One region of the Planococcus sp. VCh962 genome, then DNA from elsewhere that is predicted to be linked to it. Evidence: a T-box and tRNA genes for the amino acid it is inferred to sense, from the RefSeq annotation. Region 1 holds a T-box; the other holds one or more tRNA genes.
What was found. The T-box of region 1 lies ahead of serS (serine--tRNA ligase). A T-box ahead of a tRNA ligase gene usually reads a tRNA of that ligase, here a tRNA-Ser.
Positions count from the first base shown of each region.

Region 1 (10,501 bases):
AATGCCTTTGTCATAGTAGACTTGCCGACTCCTACCGTACCGGCAATTGTAATTACGGCATCTGCCGGAATACCGTATTTTTCACGTAAATTCATATCGTTAAGCTCCTTTGTTTTAAGGTTTCGTCCACTTTGCTTAAAATCAGTTGTAAATCTGGTTCGTTCTGGACGAAATCCATTTCATCACCGTTAAACCGCAACACCGGAATTTCCGGATGTTCGCGCTCAAACCGTTCAATAAATTCATGGTAATCAGCTACCAACTGTTCCATATAAGCTGGAGTGATCATTTTCTCAAATTCACGACCACGCATTTTGATGCGTTTCATCAGCGTATCGAGGCTGGCATGCAAATAAATCACCATATTGGGTGCAGGCATATCTGTTGTCAGGATCTTATAGATTGCTTCGTATTTGGCATACTCCGCTTCCGGCAATGTGCGCTTTGCAAAAATCAAGTTCTTGAAAATATGATAATCTGCTGCGACAGGTTCGCGTTTAGAGATAAACTTTTTTTGAATATCAGACAACTGCTTATAGCGGTTGCATAAAAAGAACATTTCAGTCTGGAAACTCCATTCCTCAATGTCTTCGTAAAATTTAGTAAGAAACGGATTTTCATCGACGATTTCTTTTAGCATTTGAAATTGGTGGTGGTCAGCTATTGCTTTTGCCAGTGACGTTTTGCCAACGCCAATCGGACCTTCTACCGTTATAAATGGCACCGGCATGGGAAGTTCCCCTCTTTCTGTTCAAGTGTTGTACAGTGCCATTCATTTTACCACAGACTTCTCTTTAAAAATAGAAAAAAAGATGACCCAATTTGATGGGGAATCGCTTTGAAAGTTCTGCATGTCTGTTTTGCGCTTTTCTTAAGACAGCGGTACTTCATTAATTCACTCTTTTGCCCTTAGAAAGCACGACTTCTTTATTTCTGCTGCCTAAAAAATGATACACTTGCAAATAAGGAGAGATGAATGATGAACGGAATCGAACAAGATCACTATTATATGGGCCTAGCGATTGAAGAAGCCCAAAAAGCGGCTGCAAAAGGCGAAGTCCCGATCGGGGCTGTCATTGTGCATGAAGGAAAAGTGATTGCACGGGCACATAACTTGCGGGAAACTACCCAAAATGCAGTAACGCACGCTGAACTTTTAGCTATTCAAGAAGCCTGCCAGCAAATTGGCAGCTGGCGCTTGGAAAACACCAACATTTACGTAACGTTAGAGCCGTGTCCGATGTGTGCCGGTGCCATTTTGCAGTCTCGCATTCCACGGGTCATTTATGGGGCGCGCGATGCTAAAGCCGGCAGCGTCGATTCATTGTACCGGCTGCTCAACGATGACCGGTTTAACCATCAATGCGATGTTACTGAAAATGTAATGGCTGAAGAATGCGGCGGATTGCTTACTCAATTTTTCCGGGCACTTAGGGAAAACAAAAAAAAGAAAAAGCGGGAGCTCTTATAGGGCTGCCGCTTTTTCTTCGGTTAAAAACTGCTCAATAAGCAGATTCAGGATATAAGCTTGTTCATGATGGATCCAATGGGTCGCTTCTCCGACAAACACCAATTCAGCGTCTTCACAAAAGTCCAGGCTTTCCTTTGCCAGTTCCGTTGACAGGAACTGATCGCCGATTCCCCAGATGATGCGAACAGGAACGCTGATTTTCTGCTCTGGCACTTGCATGACATTGCCTTGCCGGATTGCTCTGTACCAATTCAGCATGGCTGTCAAAGCACCTGGTCGATCCCATGCCTCCTGGTAAGCAGCCAGCTCTTCCTCAGAAAATGTATCTGGATTGCTTGTCGACACTAAACTTCCTACCATCGTCTTGAAATAATCTGCTGCCAGCATTTTCTCCGGCAAATCCGGCAATTGGAAAAAAGCGATATACGAGCTTCTTGCCCATTGCAAGGGATTGCGCTTCAGTACCCTCGGCATGGCCTGAGGATGTGGAATATTGACTGCAATCAATTGTTTAACATACTGCGGCTTGGTAGAGGCTAAATGCCAGGCTACTGCCCCTCCCCAGTCATGTCCAATAATGGTCGCATTTGTTCTGCCGAAATGCTCGATTAATCCCACTACATCGTCTCGCAGTAAATCCAAGCTATAGCTTTCAATGTCTTGGGGCTTGTCGCTTAAATTATAGCCTCGCTGATCTGGCACTGCGACACGGTAGCCCAGTTTGGTGAGCGGTTCAATTTGCTTTTTCCAGCCAAACCAAAATTCCGGAAAGCCGTGCAACAAAATGGCAAGCGGCCCCCCTTCCGGACCTGCTACTGCAGTATGCAGCGTAATGCCGTTCGTTTTAATCCATTGAAATGATAGGTCCTCCATCTTAACAACTCCTCCCAAATGGCTTTAGCTTTCCTTTACCCGTTCCAGCAAGAAAATAAAAAAGACCCAAAAGCATTCTGCTTTTAGGTCTCAGGTTTTATTTGATGACGTCTTTGCCGCCCATATACGGACGCAGTACTTCCGGAATTAAAATCGATCCGTCTTCTTGCTGGCAATTTTCCAGCAAAGCCGCTACTGTCCGCCCAATAGCCAAACCACTGCCATTTAAGGTATGCACAAATTCCGGTTTGCCATTTGGTTCACGGCGGAATTTGATATTGGTGCGGCGTGCCTGGAAATCTTCAAAATTACTGCAAGAAGAAATTTCCCGGTACATTTCCTGGCTAGGGATCCAGACTTCAATATCGTATTTTTTTGCAGCGGTAAAGCCCAGATCTGCTGTACACATTTTTAAGAGACGATAAGGCAATCCAAGAAGCTGCAATACTTTCTCAGCATGCCCCGTCAATTTCTCCAATTCATCGTAAGAATCCTCCGGCTTCACAAAGCGCACCAGCTCGACTTTATTGAATTGGTGCTGTCTGATTAGCCCGCGCGTGTCACGGCCCGCAGAACCTGCTTCAGAGCGGAAATTCGCACTGTAAGATGCAAAGGCCTGAGGCAGCATTTCCCCATTTAGAATTTCGTTGCGGTAAAAGTTTGTAACTGGCACTTCAGAAGTCGGAATCAGGAAATAATCCTCTTTTTCAATCAAGAAAGCATCTTCTTCAAACTTTGGAAGCTGGCCAGTTCCAGTTAAGCTTTCGCGGTTAACCAGATACGGCGGCAGCATTTCCTCGTAGCCGTGTTCTTCCTGATGCAGATCCATCATAAAGTTGATGAGTGCGCGTTCCAGGCGTGCACCAAGACCGCGGTAAAATACGAAACGGCTGCCCGTCACTTTTGCCGCCCGTTCAAAATCGATGATGTTCAAATCTGTTCCAAGATCCCAATGCGGTTTGGCTTCAAACCCAAACTCCCGTTTAGTCCCCCAAGTGCGGATTTCCACGTTGTCGTCTTCAGAATCGCCGACCGGCACACTGTCATGTGGAATGTTCGGCACGCGCATCATGATGTAATTCAAGCGCTCTTCCACTTCCCGCAATTGATCATCAATCACTTTGATTTCGTCGCCGACTGCACGCATCTTCGCAATAGCTTCATCTGCATTTTCTTTATTGCGTTTCATAGTCGCGATGTTTTGTGAGGCTTCATTGCGTTCTGCCTTTAACTTTTCTGTCTGGGCAATCAATTCCCGGCGCTTTGCATCCACTTCTTCAAAATCGTTAAGAACGGAAATATCTTCTCCGCGTTTCGCTAGTTTTGTTTTTACTTCTTCAAAATTGGCACGTACATATTTAATGTCTAACATGCTGGTTCCTCCTTCAATTTGCGGTTAATGGAAAAAAGACAACAAAAATAGCCCTCATCCCTTGGTAAAGGGACGAGAGCTACCCGCGTTGCCACCCTGATTGATCGGCAAAAGCCAATCCTCTTCATTACATAACGGCCTTTAAACCGGCAATGGCTTGTGTCGCCATGCAACTCAGGAGTGGATTCACACGCGCTTTTCACCGGTTTGCACCAACCACCGGCTCTCTTTGGAAAAACAGACGCATTACTATTCCCCATCAACGTTTCTACTTTTAAATTAATCATACTTTACTATAAACTGATTAATTTGGCAAGAGAATACCAGTTTCTGAGGGGATCATGCTTAAAAAGTACTCGGTAATCCGGTGGTCCTTTGTCAATTCCGGATGGAATGAGCAGCCAAGAAACTGGCCGCTTCTTGCCATGACGATTTTCCCCTCATGTTCACAAAGCACTTCAGTAGTTGGACCAGCGCTGACAATATGCGGTGCCCGGATAAAGACCGCTTCAAACGGATCATCAATGCCCTTAATGGTTAAAGATGCTTCAAAACTGTCGACTTGGCGGCCGAACGAATTGCGCTCTACGACAACATCCATAACACCCAGATGAGGTTCGCCATAACCGACGACCTTGCCGGCGAGCAAAATCAACCCTGCGCATGTGCCGAACATTGGCTTGCCGGAAGCTGCAAATTCACGTAACGGCTCCATCAAGCTATAGCGGTCAATCAAACGGCGCATCGTCGTGCTTTCTCCCCCTGGCAAAATCAAGGCATCCACAGCTTCCAGATCTTTTGGCCATTTCACCAACACTGCTTCCGCTCCACATGCTTCAACGGATTGCACATGCTCTCGTACAGCCCCCTGCAGCGCCAGCACTCCGATTCGTTTCATCTTACCAGCCCCGTTCCTGCATGCGTTCTCCTGCTGCAATCGTAGAAATTTCAATTCCTTTCATGGCGATGCCGAGATCTTTGGCCAATTCAGCGATTAATTTGTAATCTTGGTAATGCGTCGTCGCTTCCACAATCGCACGCGCGAAGCGTTCCGGATTTTCCGATTTGAAGATACCGGAGCCGACAAATACGCCATCTGCCCCAAGTTCCATCATCAAAGCCGCGTCTGCTGGCGTCGCAACACCGCCGGCCGCAAAGTTGACGACCGGCAAACGGCCAAGGCGTTTCACTTCTTTCAGGAATTCGTAGGAAGCACCCAAATTGCGCGCTTCCGTCATCAATTCATCATCGCTCAAAGTCACGACTTTGCGCACTTCTGCGTTTACTTGGCGCAAATGGCGGACCGCTTCTACGATATTGCCGGTTCCCGGCTCGCCTTTTGTGCGAAGCATCGAAGCTCCTTCGCCAATGCGGCGGGCCGCTTCGCCCAAATTGCGGCAGCCGCAAACAAATGGCACGGTATAAGTGTCTTTCAATAAGTGGAATTCTTCGTCTGCCGGCGTCAGTACTTCACTCTCATCTATGTAATCGACACCCATAGCTTCCAGTACACGGGCTTCCACAATATGGCCAATCCGGGCTTTTGCCATCACCGGAATGGATACAGCCTTCATGACTTCTTCTGTGATGCGCGGGTCTGCCATTCGGGCTACACCGCCGTCTCTGCGGATATCGGAAGGAACCCGTTCAAGTGCCATAACAGCAGTGGCACCGGCAGCTTCCGCAATACGCGCCTGCTCTGCATTGACCACATCCATAATAACGCCGCCTTTTTGCATTTCTGCCATTCCCCGTTTTACACGATCTGTTCCATGTTCACTCATCAATAATTCCCCCTTTTTCTTAATATTTTAAGTATAATAGGTATTGACCATATAAAAATAGCCAGATACCCATTAATCCGTAAGGTCAGTTAGGAGAAAGAACGATGGATATGCTCATGTTTCAACTTCAACGACAGAATAGCACCCCTTTATATAAACAGCTGTACGAGGAAATAAAACAAGCCATTATTTCTGGTAAAATTTCCGTCGATACCAAATTGCCCAGTAAACGGAAGCTTGCCGAATTTCTGGACATCAGCCAAACTACTGTTGAACTCGCCTATGGCCAGCTGGTTGCTGAGGGGTTTATTGAGTCAAGGGCCCGTAAAGGATTTTATGCACAACCGGTAGAAGAATTGGCTTATCTGGACATGCCCCAGGATGAGCCTTTGATTAATGAACGTCTTGAGTATCGATACGACTTTAATCCAGGAAAAATTGATACCCATTCGTTTCCTTTTTCCACATGGCGTAAATTGTCAAAAGATGTGCTGGATGAGATAAACCATGAATTGCTGCTGATCGGACATCCTCAAGGCGATGAAGCATTGCGCCATGAAATTTCTCGTTATTTATTTCAATCACGGGGAGTGGTGTGTAGCGCGGAGCAAATCATTATTGGCTCTGGAACCGAACAATTGATGCCTCTGCTGATCCGTTTGCTTGATAAAACGGTCGTGTTTGGCTTTGAAAATCCGGGATATCCATTAACCCACAGCATTTTTGCGCACCATGACCGAAAAGCGGTGCCGATTAGCATAGAAGAAGATGGCATTAATGTTACGGAACTGGAGGCTTCAGAAGTGGATATCGCCTATGTCACACCGTCTCATCAATTTCCGACAGGCTCTGTGCTCAGCGCTACTAAACGCGCCCAATTATTGAACTGGGCAGCTGCAAAGCCGGAGCGCTATATCATTGAAGATGATTACGACAGTGAATTCCGTTACACGAGCCGTCCTATCCCCGCCCTTCAAAGCATGGACTTAAGCGGCCGGGTCATTTACATCAGTACGTTTTCTAAATCACTCATGCCGTCTTTGCGGCTGGCTTATATGGTTTTGCCAAAACGGCTGCTGCGCGCTTACCAGCGGACTTTCCTCCATTATTCATCGTCTGTTCCGCGTATGGATCAGCAGCTGGTATCGGAATTTATGAAAGAAGGGCATTTTTCCCGACATTTGAACCGGATGCGCAAACTTTACAAGAAAAAGCTCGAGCATTTAACAACGCTTCTGCTGTTATTTGCACCGGCTGTGACCGTTTCCGGACAGCAAGCCGGCATGCATATTGTCTTAACCATTGAAACCTCTCTTACAGAAAGAGAATTGGTTGAACGGGCTAAACATGCAGGCATTCGTGTCTTTGGCTTAGGTTCATACGATGTCGAAGGGAAAACAGTTTCTCCTCCGCAAATTGTCTTGGGATTCGGCGGATTGACGGAAGCTGAAATTGAACAAGGCATCTTTCAGCTTATGAAATGCTGGAACATCCCATTGAAAAAAGCAGTTCAAATTTAATCACGCAACCGATACTCCGTAAAGCAGTTGCCTAAACCCTTCTGCTCCTGCATGGCACTTGCCTTCGCATCCCTACGCTAGCTTGCTTCGTCGCAAGCGTCCGTCTGGAGAGAAATGAGAGAAGCCGTTGAAATTTTCCCGAAACCTAAAAAAGCAGTTCATCTCAAAAGATGAACTGCTTTTTATTTAGAATAATCCTTTTACAAAATCAAGTGCGCCTGTCCACATACTGCCCATAAAGCTGCCGACAGCTTGCATAGACAACGAGAACCAGTTGGCCCGTTCTACTTTTTCTGTGGCAACCACTTCTACAGCCCCAGTGGTTTCATTCAAATAGCCGTAATCCGTGCCTTCTTCTTTAACAAGCTTTACGGTTCCAACCACTTGGTCTTTCCCAATTTCAGCTTCAATCTTTCCGTCTGTCATTAACGATTCATCAATGACCAATTCAGGCTTATACGCATCTTTATCACTTGTACGGATCATCATCGTAATCGGTTCTTTAACAGCGATGTTAACTTCATCTTCTTTTCCTTTGATTACCGGCAAAGTTTCTTTTCCTTTAAACTGATAACCTGCAGGAACAATTTCCTCTGTTTTAAATTGGCCGAAACCAAAGTCGAATAATGCACGGGTGGCATCAAAACGGGCTTTGTAAGAGCCGACGCCTTTGTCATCGACCGCTTTCATTACAACGGCAATCAGGCGAGTATCCCCGCGTTTTGCGGTTCCTGTGAAGCTGTGGCCTGCAAAATCAGTAGTTCCGGTTTTTAGGCCGTCAACGCCTTCATATTCATAAATCATTCCAGGCAGCATCGTGTTCCAGTTGATCATATTTGTTGCATCGTCGGTTCCTTCACGGAATACCTTACTTGGAATTTTAGTCGTTTCCAGTACTTCAGGATACTTATCTAAAAGGGCTTTTGCCAATTTAGCAACAGATGTCGCAGACATAACGTTTTCATCCGTCGGGCCTGTTCCTTTAGGGTGCATGCCCATCAAATCTCCATTGTTCAAACCTGTTGAGTTAACGAATTTGGCATCGTCCAATCCAAGCTCTTTTGCTTTTTCATTCATCAAACGGACAAATTCTTCTTCTGTTCCTGCAATTGTTTCAGCAATTCCAATTGTCGCCGCATTTGCGGAGTAAATAGCCATCGCTTCATACAACTCTTTAATTGTATATGATTCACCTTTACGCAATTGGACATTGCTGAGGCGCAAATCTTGAGAAACTTTATATGTATAGTCCGTTACGGTATACTTTTGATCCCATGTGACACGTCCATCTTCAATTGCTTCAAATAGTAAGTATTCACTCATCATTTTCGACATACTCGCAATGCCTAAAGAAGCATCGGCATTTTGTTCATATAATATTTTCCCTGTATCAGCATCTACCAGAATTGCAGCATCTGCCATTATATTTAAAGAATCGGCCGCTTTCGCTTGCTGCGGAACGATAATAGTCATTAGCATTACAGCCATCACAGTCAGCAACATTGTTGTTTTTAAAACATTCTTCACTTAATAAATACCTCCATCTGTAAGTTTCCCCATGCTATTCTATCATATTATATTGGTCCTGAAACAAAAACATGTAAAAAGCACCCTTTCCGCCTAAATTTAGACGATTAAGGGTGCTAAAAGATACAGTTTAGTCAATATCTATTGGCCAATGGAATTCCTTCTTTATAAAAGTTGGAAATTTATTAGCTTTAAAAGACTGATGGCAACTTTTTATGAAATTGAATAGTTAGGTGACTCTTTTGTGATTTGTACATCATGCGGATGGCTTTCCCGGAGACCGGCTCCAGTCATGCGGACAAACTGTGCTTCCTCACGCAATGTCTTTAAATCCGGTGTACCGCAATATCCCATTCCTGCACGGATGCCGCCGAGCAATTGATGGATTGTATCAGCCAATGGCCCTTTATATGGCAAGCGGCCTTCAATTCCTTCTGGAACCAATTTTTTTGCTTCATCTTGGAAATAACGGTCTTTAGAGCCTTTTTCCATAGAAGCAATAGAACCCATTCCCCGATAATTTTTAAATTGGCGTCCTTGGAAGATTTCTGTTTCTCCTGGACTTTCAGTTGTTCCGGCAAGCAGACTTCCTAGCATAACTACGTGTCCGCCTGCTGCCAGCGCTTTGATGATATCACCAGAATATTTAATGCCGCCATCTGCGATAATGGTTTTGCCATGTTTGCGTGCTTCTGTTGCGCAGTCATAGACAGCAGTGATTTGTGGAACCCCCACACCCGCTACTACTCGTGTCGTACAAATTGAACCAGGTCCGATTCCTACTTTAACAACATCTGCTCCAGCATCAATCAATGCTTTTGTTCCTTCGGCTGTTGCTACATTTCCTGCAATAATAACCAGTTCCGGATACTCTGTGCGGATCTGTTCAACCATTTCAAGCACGCCTTTAGAATGCCCGTGAGCCGTGTCTAACACAATTACATCTACAGAAGCTTTAACCAATTGTTCTACACGTTTCATCGTATCTGAAGTAACACCGACAGCTGCACCGACAAGCAAACGACCATGAACATCTTTCGCTGCATTCGGAAACTCGATTACTTTTTCGATATCTTTAATTGTGATTAATCCTTTTAAGATGCCGCTGTCATCGACGATTGGCAGTTTTTCGATTTTGTATTGCTGCAAAATCTTTTCTGCATCTTCCAGCGTAGTGCCGACCGAAGCAGTAACAAGCTGTTCTTTTGTCATAACTTCATCAATCTGCAAGGAATAATCTTGAATAAAACGCAAGTCGCGGTTTGTAATGATGCCCACTAATTTTTGCTCTTCTTCATTATTGACAATTGGAACACCGGAAATGCGATATTTCCCCATCAAATGTTCAGCGTCATAAACTTGGTGTGTAGGAGTTAAGAAGAAGGGATCTGTGATAACGCCGTTTTCTGAACGTTTAACGGTCGTTACTTGTTCCGCTTGTTCTTCAATGCTCATGTTTTTATGAATGACTCCAAGCCCACCTTGACGAGCCATGGAAATCGCCATTTTGGCTTCCGTGACAGTATCCATCCCTGCACTAATAATAGGAATGTTCAATTTGATGGTTGGAGTTAATTCCACTGACAAATTTATATCCTTTGGCAAAACTTCCGATTGCGCTGGAATTAACAAAACATCATCAAACGTTAAACCTTCTTTTACAAATTTCGACTCCCACATTATTGACACGCCTCCTGCTTCCTTTTGAATATTATTGTAAGGTTATCAGCGTCGGTATACAGTGTCAAGAAAACAAGAATAAGAAAAAATATTCGGAATAATGCATTACAACAGCTTTTTAATATCTTCTTCCATTTTCTTTGGAGCTGTCTGTGGAGCATATCTTTTTATAACATTTCCTTCGCGGTCTACAAGAAACTTCGTGAAATTCCATTTGATGCTGCCAGTCAACAAACCCTTTTGTTCGGAAGTTAAGTATTTGAATAAAGGATCT
Region 1 covers NZ_JBYLHS010000018.1:520-11,020, reverse strand. Annotated here, with positions in the region: gene AC3AQ9_RS20490 (deoxynucleoside kinase) at 1-95, opposite strand, end outside; gene AC3AQ9_RS20485 (deoxynucleoside kinase) at 92-730, opposite strand; gene tadA (tRNA adenosine(34) deaminase TadA) at 980-1,471, shown strand; gene AC3AQ9_RS20475 (alpha/beta fold hydrolase) at 1,466-2,344, opposite strand; gene serS (serine--tRNA ligase) at 2,442-3,716, opposite strand; T-box leader at 3,782-3,988, opposite strand; gene pdxT (pyridoxal 5'-phosphate synthase glutaminase subunit PdxT) at 4,021-4,614, opposite strand; gene pdxS (pyridoxal 5'-phosphate synthase lyase subunit PdxS) at 4,616-5,500, opposite strand; gene pdxR (MocR-like pyridoxine biosynthesis transcription factor PdxR) at 5,605-7,020, shown strand; gene AC3AQ9_RS20450 (D-alanyl-D-alanine carboxypeptidase family protein) at 7,207-8,547, opposite strand; gene guaB (IMP dehydrogenase) at 8,761-10,227, opposite strand; gene AC3AQ9_RS20440 (glutathione peroxidase) at 10,333-10,501, opposite strand, start outside.

Region 2 (13,152 bases), on a different contig from region 1:
ATGCCTTTATTAATTTTTCTCTATTGCTTCCACTTTTGGGTTGATTTCTTCCAGCATCTTTTTTTCTTCATTCAGATTAGTCCGACGAATTTTTTTATCAATGAAAACATTCTTTTTATGCCATTTAAAGTAAGAGCTGTTTTCCGGATAGACTGTCACTCTTAAACGTGCGGACAAGCCATAATCGCTGTATTTCTCTTCAGGAATCTTTGTTGAAATTTGTAATTTTCCATTCGCATTTATGGTAATGAGTCCAGCCGCATACATAGAATCATGATTGCTGCACAACAAAACACCGTTATATGGATCCAACCGTTCAAGGTCTGAACTGTCTTTCCAAGGTTTTGCATAGCTTGCTTTTAATACAGGCTCCAAGTCCATCCCGCAAATAGGGCAAGATTTGTTCCATAATCGCGTAAGCCGTTTTCTGTGCTGCTGTTCCCCGCGCTGCATCTTTGTTTTCGCTTCCAAGATGGTTTCAGCAATCAATGGCACAAGCGGATTGTGTTCCGTTGTCCTAATCACTTCGATCGCTAATTCCAGCTGCTCTTCTTCCGGCATATATATATTCAACATACTGATGCCTTCCAGAAGTTTAATGGCAAGCTCTTCATTGCACGGGTACAAATAACCCGAGTTGCCGCTCCCATCCTCCTGAAATGCAGCGTATTTAATTGGCTGTAATTTTGAAAGCTCTTCAATCCGCTCGCCTATGCTTAAAGGCTGCTCCAATTCATGGTATTCCACAGAAACAAAATAATCCTTTTCTACGCTGCCGTTAACCACGTCCGTTGCAACCGGTTTATGTCCCAGCCGGCAGTTCTCTTTCGCTACGCTAAGAGCAACAATATAACCTTTTACATAATGGAAAATTCGATCGCCCTTTTTTATTTCTTGCATCCTTTTATAGGAATGTGGCACCATTCCGGACTTATCTTGCTGAGGGGCCCATAAAATTCCCATTCTTTTCTCTTCCTGATATGTTTCACCTTGCATGACTATAAAGCTATTCAATTAATTTCCCTCCTAAACAAATCAAAATTACGGTTTTACCTTTCCCTTGCTTTAATCATAGCGTAAAAATGCACCACCTGTTTAAAAGTTTGCCCGGATTTTTAGCAATACGCCTCGAAAACACAAAAAAGCGTGCACCTTTTGCAAGATACACACTTTAAATGGAACATTATTTAATTCCTGAACTGATAACACTTCGGACAAAGTATCGGTTGGCGGCTACAAAGATGATCAAAGCCGGCAAAGTGGCGACTACTGTTGCGGCCATCATTCGGCCGGGATTAACGAAGTTTGCTCCTTGAACAAGGTTCGCCACTCCTACTGTAACAGTTTTCATTTCGTCGGCACTGGTGACGACAGATGGCCATAGAAAGTCATTGTAAATCGTCAAAAAGGTCAAAACAGCTAAAGTGGCAACAACTGGCCGGATGGCCGGAAAGATGACAAAACGCAAGATCTGCCAAAGTGAAGCTCCGTCAATAACGGCCGCTTCTTCCAAATCTCTGGGAAACCCTCTTAAAAAACTATAAATCAGAAAGACTCCCATTGTGTTTGCTGAATAAATTAAAGTCAGCGGCGCAAACGTATTGATCAAATTCAATTCCCGGAATATATAAAACATCGGAAACAGCGTAACGATTCCCGGTATCGTCAATGCCACTACTACCATGGTGAAAAAGAACTTTTTCCCAGGAAGATTCAATCGTGCTAAAGCATAGGCAGCCAGCACATCGACGAATACAACCAAAGCGGTTCCAAAAATGGTCACGAATCCTGTATTTAACAGCCATCTTATGACCGGTACACCAGCAGCGACTCCAAAAATGCTGCCATAATTCTCCAAAGTCCATAACCTTGGCAACAATGCGGAAGAAGACATCGCTTCCCCTAAGGTCTTAAAGGAAGTGAACAGCATAAATATCAGAGGCAACAGAAACAAAAAAGCGAGTATAGTAGCAAAGATAAGAATGATAGCATTTTTACCTTTTGATCTCTTCATAGTTCTACCCCCTTATCCTTTCCGTAAAGTGTAAACATATTGAATGGCGACGATCAGAACCATTACGAGTCCCATGAGCATCGACATGGCTGACGCCATCCCCAAATTATTCTGGTTGAAAACCATTTGCTGGATGACCATGATTAAAGTGGTCGTGCTTTGTGCCGGGCCTCCTGCTGTTATCAGCAAGGTCTGCCCATATAAATTAAATGAAGCGATCACTGTAATAATCGTCAGGAAGATGAATACTCCTTTAATAGAAGGGAAGGTTATATTGCTGAATTTTTCCCACCAGTTCGCGCCATCGAGGCTTGCTGCTTCATAAAGGTTTCGATCCACTTCATCCAATGCATTGATAAAAAGGATCATATTGAATCCGATCGTCCACCATACAGTTGCGATTAAAATGGCGATCCAGGCCAATGGCTGGTCATTTAACCAATTGGGCGTACCTAGACCGAAAGTGTTGAATACATTGTTTACGTAACCTCCATTTCCGGTAAACAGCCATTTGAAAATGGCAGAAACAGCTGTTACGGAAACAGCATAGGAAATAAAGAAGATGGTCCGGTAGAAAACCTTGAATTTATCCGGGATGCTATCAATCAATAAGGCAAGTGCTAAAGAGATGATCACTAACGGAATTACACTGATCGCTACAAAATACAAGGTGTTTTTTAACCCATTATAAAATGCATTGCTATACACATTGCCAGGAGTCAATATGGACACATAATTTTCTAGCCCGACAAATCCGCCATTGCCTCCGAAAATGGACCATTGATGAAGGCTGATATAAATGCCATAAACAAAAGGGACCACTAAAAACAACATAAAACAGATTAAAAACGGCAAAAACAAAATGATGGACCAAGTTCTTGATATGCGCATAGTTTCATTTACACCTCCGATATTTAAATAGAACGGCATTCCATTGTATTTAGAATGAAATGCCGCCCAACTATTATTAAAACTATTTATTGAGGTGCCGTTTCTGCAATCTGTTTCGCTTGTTCTGTAGCTTTTTCCAATTCACTCATCAATTTTTCTTTTGTCAATCCTTCTTCACCGACCACATGCGGGTAAACATTCTCTACCGCATAACGTACTTGCTCACGGTATTGATAAAGTTTCGGCGCACCTTGGAATGAATCGAATTGTTTGGTGTTTTGGGCAGCCAGCGGATATTTCTCAGGATCCGCTTCTACTAATTCCATAGTGGGCATATGTGTAGGCGCTTGTCCGCTATCCGCCCAATTGATCAAGTTTTCAGGAGTATACATGTATTTAAGGAATTCGGAAATTCCAGCCATACGTTCTTCATCCGTCACAGATGCCGGCATTGCAATCGTATGTCCACCGCCGTAAACACCCGGCTGTTGACCGATTACAGGAGCTGAAGCGATTCCCAAGTCATCGCCGTACGCTTCCTTAACCGCTTGGTAATACCAAGGACCCGTTAAAGCAGTGGCTGTTTGGACTGCACTGCTTCCTTCATCGACCTGCTTCATGAATGCCTGGAACTCCCCGTCCAGCCCTAAGCCTTTAGGAGAGATATTGTCTTTATAGATCATGTCGTGGTAGATCATCAAGGCATCCGCTAACTCTTCCTGCGCGAAGTTCACATAATTGTCTTCAATCATGGTGACTCCATTTTGAGCAGCGACTGTCATGATGAACCATTCGCCAAGACCGGCACTTGGAATTCCAGTTGCGAAGAGGTTTGGATCCTGTTGTTGAAGGGTCTTGGTTAAATTAGCAAAATCCTCGTAAGTTTGAGGAGCTTCAGGAGACAATTTTTTGTTATAGAACATTGTCATAGGGTGAATGTCTAGGGGTACTGCAAAGACGCCATCATCAAACGTAACTTGTTCTTTAGCAACAGGATGGAAATCATCCGGACTGATCCCGGCAGTTTCCATGACGCCGCTGATATCCTGGATCATGCCATCTTGCCGATAAGTATCAAGATTGTCTGTGTGGATTAAAACCAAATCGTAATTACCCGTTTTAAATTTCGTATAATGGTCTTTTTCCTGTGATTCTTTGATCACGTACTTATCCTGTGATTCGTTAAAGCCAGTGGTGATTTTTTTCATGTAATCCCCATCACCGCCGGTAAATCCGTTAATGAAAGTCAATTCAATTTTTCCATCGGCAGTTTCACCGCTGCCAGAACCCCCGCCACAGCCTGCTAATATCAAAGCTGCAATCAGTACTAGCAAGAACGAAATCTTTTTCATCAATGAAGCCCCCTTTTTAATATGTCAGCATTTGCAATAAAATATGAATTTAACGTCTTCACCTCCTATAAAACTGAAATTTCGGAAAATTAAAAGCGTTTTTTTAATATTATAATACTTCGAGCTACAAAGCAAATTGATTAATAAAACATGTATCTTCTGCACTAATTCCTCCTTCATGGATTTTTTAAACTTAATTTTCAGAAACCGGTGTTCCTCACTTTTTCAATGGGCCGTTACTCTGTATTTAATGTCCTTGATTCATTTGTTCGGCGCATAAAAGCTAAAGTCAGTTCCTGCAAGCCAAAAAAAAGCCATATCCTTAAAAGGGATATGGCTCTGAAACTTATTTTTATTAGAAATTTTAGAACAGGACTTTTTATTTACTCAATAGCTTTTTCTTCTACTGGAACATCGATATGCTTGAATGCCGCCATTTCAAATAAACCGGAATCTGTAATTTTCAAGTGAGGAATAACCGGCAAAGATAAAAATGACAATGTGAGAAAGGCATTAAAATGAGTCGGTGCACCAATTTTTGAAAGGCCGTCATCCACTTGCTTTAACTGTTGATAGACTTTTTCATAGGATTCTTCAGACATCAGCCCTGCTACCGGAAGCGGAAGTTCCACCAACACTTTTCCATTTTCCGCTATTGCCAATCCTCCTTCCATTCTCTTAAGCGCGTCAATAGCACATAAAATATCCTCATCATTGGTTCCTACAGAAATAACATTATGCGAATCATGTGCTACGGTAGTCGCAATGGCTCCCCTTTTCAGTCCAAGCCCTTTGACGATTCCAAGGCCTATATTTCCGGTTGCCCGATGCCGTTCAACCACTGCTATCTTAAGCAAATCTTTTTCTATGCTTGGAAAGAAATAACCATCTTCCGCTTCTACTTCTTCGATTAAATGCTCCGTGATAAGACTGTTCGGGTTGATTCCGATAATATTGGCTTTTAAACTTTTTCCCAAATCAATCTGCAGATCCTTTACGTTTATTTTACTGACATTCATCGTTTTTCGAACTTTATCAGTCGCTGTGCCTGATACCGCGGGTCCCGCATAACGGCTATCTTTCGCTGCGAGTTTACCATTTTTATAAACTTCAAAAATCGTGAATTCTTCCAGACTGTCCAGAAGGATAAAATCTGCATCAAATCCTGGTGCTATTGCACCTTTTGTATGCAGCCCGTAGCACTGGGCAGCATTAAGACTTGCCATCGAAATGGCAGTAATCGGATGAATGCCATGCCGGATAGCAGTCCTGACGTTAAAATCGATGCTTCCTTCTTCGATTAAATCATCCAAGTGTTTGTCATCCGTACAAAAAAGGCAGCGGTGAGCATTGTTCTCATTAACTGCTTCCAGCAAGGCCGACAAATTTTTGGCTACAGAACCTTCTCTTAACATGACATACATGCCTCGCTGCAGCCGCTGCAGCGCTTCTTCTTTGGTGACGCATTCATGGTCTGTCAATATACCGGCAGTGCGATAGACATTAATATCATTCTCTTTTAACCCTGACGCATGGCCGTCTATTTGCCGGCTAAGCAATAGCTTATCCAGCATTCCGTCGGTTCCATTCAAAACGGAAGGGAAATCCATCACTTCTGCTATTCCCAAAACCCGCTCACGGCCGATAAACTTCTGCAAATCAACTGAAGTCAGTGTAGCGCCTGAATTTTCAAAAGAAGTAGCCGGTACACTGGACGGAAGCATGATGAGAACATCAAGCAAGGCAGATTTGGAATCGCTTAACATAAATTCAATGCCATCGGATCCACTGACATTCGCAATTTCGTGCGGATCGGTAATGACGGTTGTCACTCCATGGGGCAGCACTACCTGAGAAAATTGATGGGGAGTCACCATGGATGATTCTATATGGACATGGGCATCAATCAAGCCTGGGCAAATATACCGGCCGGCAGCATCAATTTCCCTTTTGCCTTCGTATTCCCCGATCTCAACTATCACTCCGTCCGTAATGGCGATATCTCCCTAGGTCAGTTCTTTCGTAAAGACATTCACGATTTTTGCATTGCGAATCACTAGTTCTGCTGGGTGTTGTTTATTTGCTGAGAAAATTCTCTTTTTCAATTGTTCTCGATCCATAAATTCTTCTTCCTCCTTATTTTGCCTGAAACGTCATGTGGAAAAGAAATTTCCATTCAGCGCATCAATATACCGTTGAGCCGACTTTCGCACTTTTTCGTTTGCATTTTCCTCCATGATCCGGTGGAAAGCATCATAAACCCGAGTGTATCTGATTTCGCTCAAATAATCTGCCATCCTTAGGACTGTTGATGCCGGTAATGGAATGAAATTAGGATAGCTGTACATAAAAGTGGCCCAATTGCCGTCCGGCGTCACCCGCACAATATCTCCTGTAAATAATATGCCTTTTCGGCATTCGAGCACAGCTGCTCCTTTAAAATGCCCGCCAAGTCTATGCAGGATTAAACCTTCATGCAGTTCAATCGACCGTCCTGACCAAAAAATGATTTTTTTACTTTGACGGGGCACCCACTGCCTGTCATCTTCATGGATGTAAATATTGACATTGAACGCATCAGCCCATTCCACTTGGCTTGCATAATAATGTGGATGAGATAAAGCGATCGCATCGATACCTCCCAGCTCCTTTATTTCCTTCATAGTGGTTGGATCAATATAAGTAATACAATCCCATAGAAGATTAAACCCTTTCTCTCGTACTAGATAAGCTGTCTGTCCAATAGCAAAACCGGGTTTCGTAACAATGCTGTAGACCTCTTCTTCATCTTTCACAATCCAATTCTTATAAGGGGCCTCTTTCATCATTCTGTCCAGAGTTGTCCAGCTTTGGCCGGAAGGGTTAATGTATTGCCGTGCTTCGTTGCAGATTTTGCACTCGTTCGGTGGAACAGCACAACTCCCGTATTGCACTCCACAAGTTTCACAAATGTATCTATGCACGAATATCCCTCTTTTCACGTTCCTGCAGTTCTGGTGGAATAAGTATAATGCAATATTCAGGTAATTTATATCCTCTTTTAAAAAGCTGGCACATTAAATAAAGCGGATTCAATTAACGAATCCGCTTTTACCTGTATTTAGACAGTTTGCAATTTCTTTTTGATGAATTTTATTAGCTGCTGCAATTCGTCTGCAGAAGGGCGGCCATAAGGATTGGTCTGCCTTTGCTGAAAAAGCAATTTTCTTTTTCATTTATTAAAAAGTATGCCGGTTCACCATATGTCCCTGTATCCTCGTATGGAGCATTTTCGTCATGCGAATAAACGTCATATTGATTTAAAAATGCTTGGTCTTCATCTGCTAATACCGGAAAAGATAACTGAAGTTCATTTGACATTTGCTTCAAGTCTGCTAAATTATCAGTCGCAATAGTAATCAAGTGAATATTTTCTTCTGCAAAAAATGGTTTATTGTTTTCCAGATCTTTAAGTGCTTTAATGCATGCAGAGCACCAGGAGCCCCTAAAAAACACGATGAGATGCCACCCTTTTTCTGTTGTTTTCTGAATGAGCAAATCGTTGAATGAGGTTTATAATCCGTGATTAGCGGAATAATACTTCTTAAGACAGAAAATGAAAGCAGGTAGAATCACATGGCCATGGAAATCGAAACTTTACCATCAACACAGTCCAGAGTTGCCCAGCATACCCCCGATGTTATTAACGAAGAAATTGAACGTCAGATTGAAGCCAACGTAAATTACTTTAAAAGGCAAGACAGAGAAACCATTCAAAGCCGTATTCTTGAATTGGAAAAGGAATGGGATGCAGAGCGCTTAATAGAAGTTAATTTAGCCTCCATTGCATTAGCCTCTTCTATTCTCGGCATAATATCCCATAAGAACTGGATGTACTTGAGTGGAGCTGCGAGCCTAATCATGGTGCAGCAGGCTGTACAAGGATGGTGTCCTCCTTTGCCGCTGATCCGAAAGTTGGGGGCAAGAACAGTGAATGAAATCAATCTGGAAAAACAGGCGCTTAAAAATCTGCTGGATGAAATGCACTAAGTTTAAAAAAGAGAATGCCTTTTAAAAGGCATTCTCTTTTCAGGCTGTCGAGAAACTCTCGATAACCCTTTCTCATTTCGCTCCAGGACGGACGCTTTTCGCGGGGTGCGGCCTAAGCCTCCTCGCTCGCTGGCGAAAACCTTGTGCTCCTGCATCGCTTCGCTGCTTCGTCGCAAAGACTTAGCCTCGCAAGCTTCAGCTAATGTCTTCGCAGCTGGTTGGCGGAATATCGGTTAAGGAGGGATCACTAATAGAAACTTTAACTTCCTTAACAAGCTGAAAAGAGAATGCCCATTACAAGGCATTCTCTTTTCTTATTCTTATAAATTTCCATCATTCGGTTTATTGTCTTCTGCTTGGGCTTTCGCTTCAAATTTATCTAACTGGCGTTTGGCAAAATCACGTCCACCGATACCGAACGAGATGGCGAAGGCTACAGCCAGGCCGGCAATGATAAACAGGAATGCCAAATTGACAATGCTTGTCGCAAAATTCAATTGGTCAAGCGTCATAAATACTGCAATGATGATAATTGCATATTTTACTATGGCGCCGTACATGCGATTACCGGATGCACGCTGAATGTAGTTGCCAAGCAAATTAGCACCAATTATGCCGAGTCCTAAAATAATGAGCCCACTCAAGACAAGTGGCAAGTAGCTAATGATGGAAGAACCGATATTGTTTAGCACTTCCAGCTGTAATACGTTCAACGCTTCAACCGTGAAGAAAACGATGATTAATACTTGAACAATTTTGCCGATGATAGTAGCTAAATCAAACGTTGGCATATTCGGTCTGGAACCTGAGTTCAAAGACTGGGAGATGTTATCGAGCCCGGTGCCTTTCAATAGGCTAGTCAACAAGTCGCCGATAAATCTTCCGATGGCCACCCCGACCAGAATCAGGATGATTGCAACAAAGATGTTCGGAATCATATTCAAAACTTGGTTAAGCATATCGGAAACCGGACGTGAAATCGAATCGATGTTCAAAGTCTCCAGTGCCACTGTAATGATCGGGATCAATACAAGGACGAAGACAACATTTGCCAGGACATTGGCTAATGTGTTCTTATTGCTAGCTGACATTTTTTCAGGTGTCCCTGTTTTGTTCGTCAATTTGTTGAACCATTTGTCGATATTGATCGTGGTCAGAATGGTAGCAACCAGGTTCTTAACGAATTTAGCGACGAAATAACCAAGGATGAGGATGATTGCTGCCATCAACAAGTTTGGTATAAAGGCTAATAATTTATCCATCATGTTGGTAATCGGTGCTGCCACTGCTCTCATATTCAATTGCTCAAATACACTTGGCAAGAACAGGATAAAAATCAAGTAGTATAAAATTTTGCCGATCGAGTCCAGTTTGCTGCTCGCATCTTCCTGCGTCTTTGCCATATGGCCTCTGACCATCGCATTGGGTGCTCCAGCCTTTTTAAGTCCTTTCGTAAAAATTGCACGGACAATCGTAGCAACGAGCCAGGCGACCAATAACAGCAAGATGGCGCCGATGACATTGGGCAGGAAATTCACGATTGTGGTTCCCATGTCCCGAAATGCCCCAGTAAATTGATTCATAATCTTCTCCCTCCATTTTGTCAATTTTTAATACAATTTATAAATGATTGCTACTTCCATATTCCCCGTATCTTTCCATTTAAACAATAAATATTTTCTATTTGAAAAAATTTCTGATATAACTTTTGTATAATTTTCTTTACCCTTTCTCCGAAATTTCTAACAACTTTATTCAAAAAAACAGCAGCTGAAATGTATTTTCAGCCGCTGGAATACTTTTTAATGATTTTTACGGAGATGAGAGGATTCGAACCCCCGCAGCGCTTGCACGCCCTAACTGATTTCGAGTCAGCCCCCTTCAGCCTCTTGGGTACATCTCCAGGATGTCCTAATGGTTTTAGTTCTATTGACAACTTTATAAACCATCAAATATCTGCTGAATAGCTCTTTGTTTTATAAAACCGACACAAAAAGAGGCAACCCAAATTGCCGCTTTTTGTGTCGCAATGCTACAAGCTTTATTTTTTCATTTTTTCCAACTGCTTCATCACTGCCGGAATCAGCGGATCGTCAACCGGCAATCCCGAAACTTGCCGGAATGCATCTGCGTACCCTTTGTCATTGACCAATTTCTGCAATTCACGCGCTTCATCGTCTTCATCATTTTCATAAAGCAGAACGGCAGCGATTACAGTGGCCAAGTTGACCGGCTCTTTTCCGGTCAGTTGCAGATAAAGGCCTGCAGGACGTACCAGACGGTCATTATTACCTAATTTCCGGATGGGACTTCTTCCAACACGTGTAACGAAATCTGAAACATATGGATTTCGGAACCGGCCGATGATTTTCCGGATATATTCTTCATGCTGGACTCTGTCGAAAAGATGCAGTTGAATCAGTACTTCACCCGTTTCTATAAGCGCCCCTTGGAGAATACGTTCAATTTCTTCATCATCCATGGCTTCATTGATTGTTTGATAGCCTTTATAACGCCCTAAATATGCAGGTACCGTATGCCCTGTGTTGACTGTAAAAAGCTTGCGCTCAATATAAGGGCCTAAATTATCCACATAGGTAATGCCTTTTACGGGCGGACGTTGTCCTTTGACTGCCGGCTCTTCAACAACCCATTCATAGTATGGTTCTACAGCTACTCCAAGCAGATCGCCACTGCGCTGATCCGGGACTATCCGGTCTACCGCAGCATTAGGAAAGCCGATCAGTTCATCTGCCATATTTCTTTCTTCTTCGGATAAATGCTTGTAGACATGCTCTTTTAATAAAGAACTGCCATTGATCATATTTTCACAGGCGATGACATTCAATGGCTCCGGGCGGTTCTGAAATCTTCTTTTCAGCCCTTCGGCCAGCAGCCCTGAAATCGCAGGCAACACATTCGGCCCTACTGCTGCAGTTACAAGATCCGCTCTGCTCAGGAATTCAACGGCTTCTTCAGCATTCGTCATGCTATTGATCCCCAGGACGTTAGTGACCCGTATCACTTCTTTTTCCGTTGCAGATAAAGTGACTTCATATTCCTTCTTTTCGTTAATTGCATTAATGACGGAGTCGTTAACATCGAGAAAAAGCGTACTGTATCCTGATTGGCTGAGGAGCAGGCCGATGAACCCCCTACCAATATTCCCTGCACCGAAATGAACTGCCTGCATTTACCCCACCTCGCTAAAGAGTTCCAGAATTTCATCTTCTGACCGGGCATTCAAGATTTTATCGATGTTTTCTTCTTCTGAACACACAATTGCGATATTTGAAAGAATCTCTAAATGTTCGTTTCCTTTGCCGGCAATCCCTATGAAAATCTTAGCTAGATTGCCGTCTCCAAAGTCCACTCCATCGGGGACCGTCACCACACAAATTCCCGTTTCAAAGACATTTTTTTTGGCATCTTCCGTACCATGCGGAATGGCCAGGTAATTCCCCATATATGTGGAAGCCATTTCTTCCCGCTCAAACATCTTCTCGACATATCCTGCATCGACATACCCCTGCCTTACGAGGATTTCCCCCGTATAACGAATAGCTTCTTCTTTTCCGGTCAAAGGTACATTCAGTTTGATGTTTTCTCTGCTCAATACTTCCTTTGCCATTCAAATCACTCCCACTGGATATTTTCTTTTAGGTTGCTGCTACTCGTTTTTCAATCTTCTCGCCAGCTTATCGTATTCAGGGCTGTTCATGAAATTCTCTACAGAGATATGTTCAGCATTTGGCAATTTCGCTTTTGCGCGGTCCGTTAAATCTTTATGCGTAACCACTATATCGGCATCTTCAGGAAGCTGGTTGATGGCGGTATTGGAAACCGGTATATCGATTTTTTCCTTTTTAAACTTGTTTCTTAGAAGAGAAGCACCCATTGCACTTGAACCCATTCCTGCGTCACAAGCAAACACGACTTTTTTGATCTCTTCCGTATTTTTCAACGGAGCCGCATTGACCGGCTGCGTATTATCAGCTTCCACCCGGTCGCCTGCAGTCATTCCCACTACTTCCTTCGCAGGTTTTGGTGTCAAATAGCCAGTCGCGTCGCTTTTTTTGCCTTTCATTTCTTCCATTCTTCCCGCTGCCGAAGCTAAATCTTCATCTTCCACTTTGCTCGTTTTCAATACGACAGATGCAACGGCAAACGATACCGCTGCCGCTACGATCACTCCGGAAATGACGCCCAGGTAATTTCCTTGTGGCGTCAAGGCAAGCAAGGCAAAAATACTGCCGGGCGACGGTGTTGCCGGCAACCCCGCATTGAACACTGTAAATGTGAACACGCCGCTCATCCCGCCCGCAATGACAGCTAACAGCAAAATGGGTTTCATTAAGACATAAGGGAAGTAAATTTCATGGATCCCACCTAAGAATTGAATGATTGCAGCTCCGGGCGCGGACGCTTTTGAAATCCCTTTGCCGAATACCGAAAAGGCCAATAGCACACCGAGCCCTGGACCTGGATTTGTCTCAAGCAGGAACAGGATGGATTTACCAGCATCTGCCGCCTGTTCCACACCCAATGGACTTAGAATTCCGTGGTTAATGGCATTGTTCAAGAACAGGATTTTCGCCGGTTCAATGATGATGCTCGCAAGCGGCAACAAACCCATATCAACTATCACTTCAACGCCATTGGCCAATGTATTCGTCAACGTATTAACGATTGGCCCAACGAAGAAAACGGCGATCCCCGCCAGGAATGCCCCTAAAATACCGGCGGAAAAGTTATTATAGAGCATTTCAAAACCGACTCTGATTCTATGCTGGAACCAGCCGTCTATCAGTTTCATCGCAAACCCTGCAAGCGGACCCATGATCATGGCTCCAAGGAACATCGGAA
Region 2 covers NZ_JBYLHS010000001.1:779,430-792,581, reverse strand. Annotated here, with positions in the region: gene AC3AQ9_RS03980 (HNH endonuclease) at 10-1,014, opposite strand; gene AC3AQ9_RS03975 (carbohydrate ABC transporter permease) at 1,184-2,014, opposite strand; gene AC3AQ9_RS03970 (carbohydrate ABC transporter permease) at 2,027-2,905, opposite strand; gene AC3AQ9_RS03965 (extracellular solute-binding protein) at 2,992-4,257, opposite strand; partial or broken gene ade (adenine deaminase) at 4,641-6,377, opposite strand; gene AC3AQ9_RS03955 (MBL fold metallo-hydrolase) at 6,411-7,220, opposite strand; gene AC3AQ9_RS03950 (peroxiredoxin family protein) at 7,393-7,794, opposite strand; gene AC3AQ9_RS03945 (YgaP-like transmembrane domain) at 7,873-8,286, shown strand; gene AC3AQ9_RS03940 (mechanosensitive ion channel) at 8,607-9,869, opposite strand; tRNA gene AC3AQ9_RS03935 (tRNA-Ser) at 10,102-10,189, opposite strand; gene AC3AQ9_RS03930 (mannitol-1-phosphate 5-dehydrogenase) at 10,328-11,479, opposite strand; gene AC3AQ9_RS03925 (PTS mannitol transporter subunit IIA) at 11,480-11,917, opposite strand; gene AC3AQ9_RS03920 (PTS mannitol transporter subunit IIBC) at 11,957-13,152, opposite strand, start outside.
Region 2: it has a tRNA-Ser gene. The T-box ahead of serS (serine--tRNA ligase) is inferred to sense a tRNA for this amino acid. The anticodon was not compared.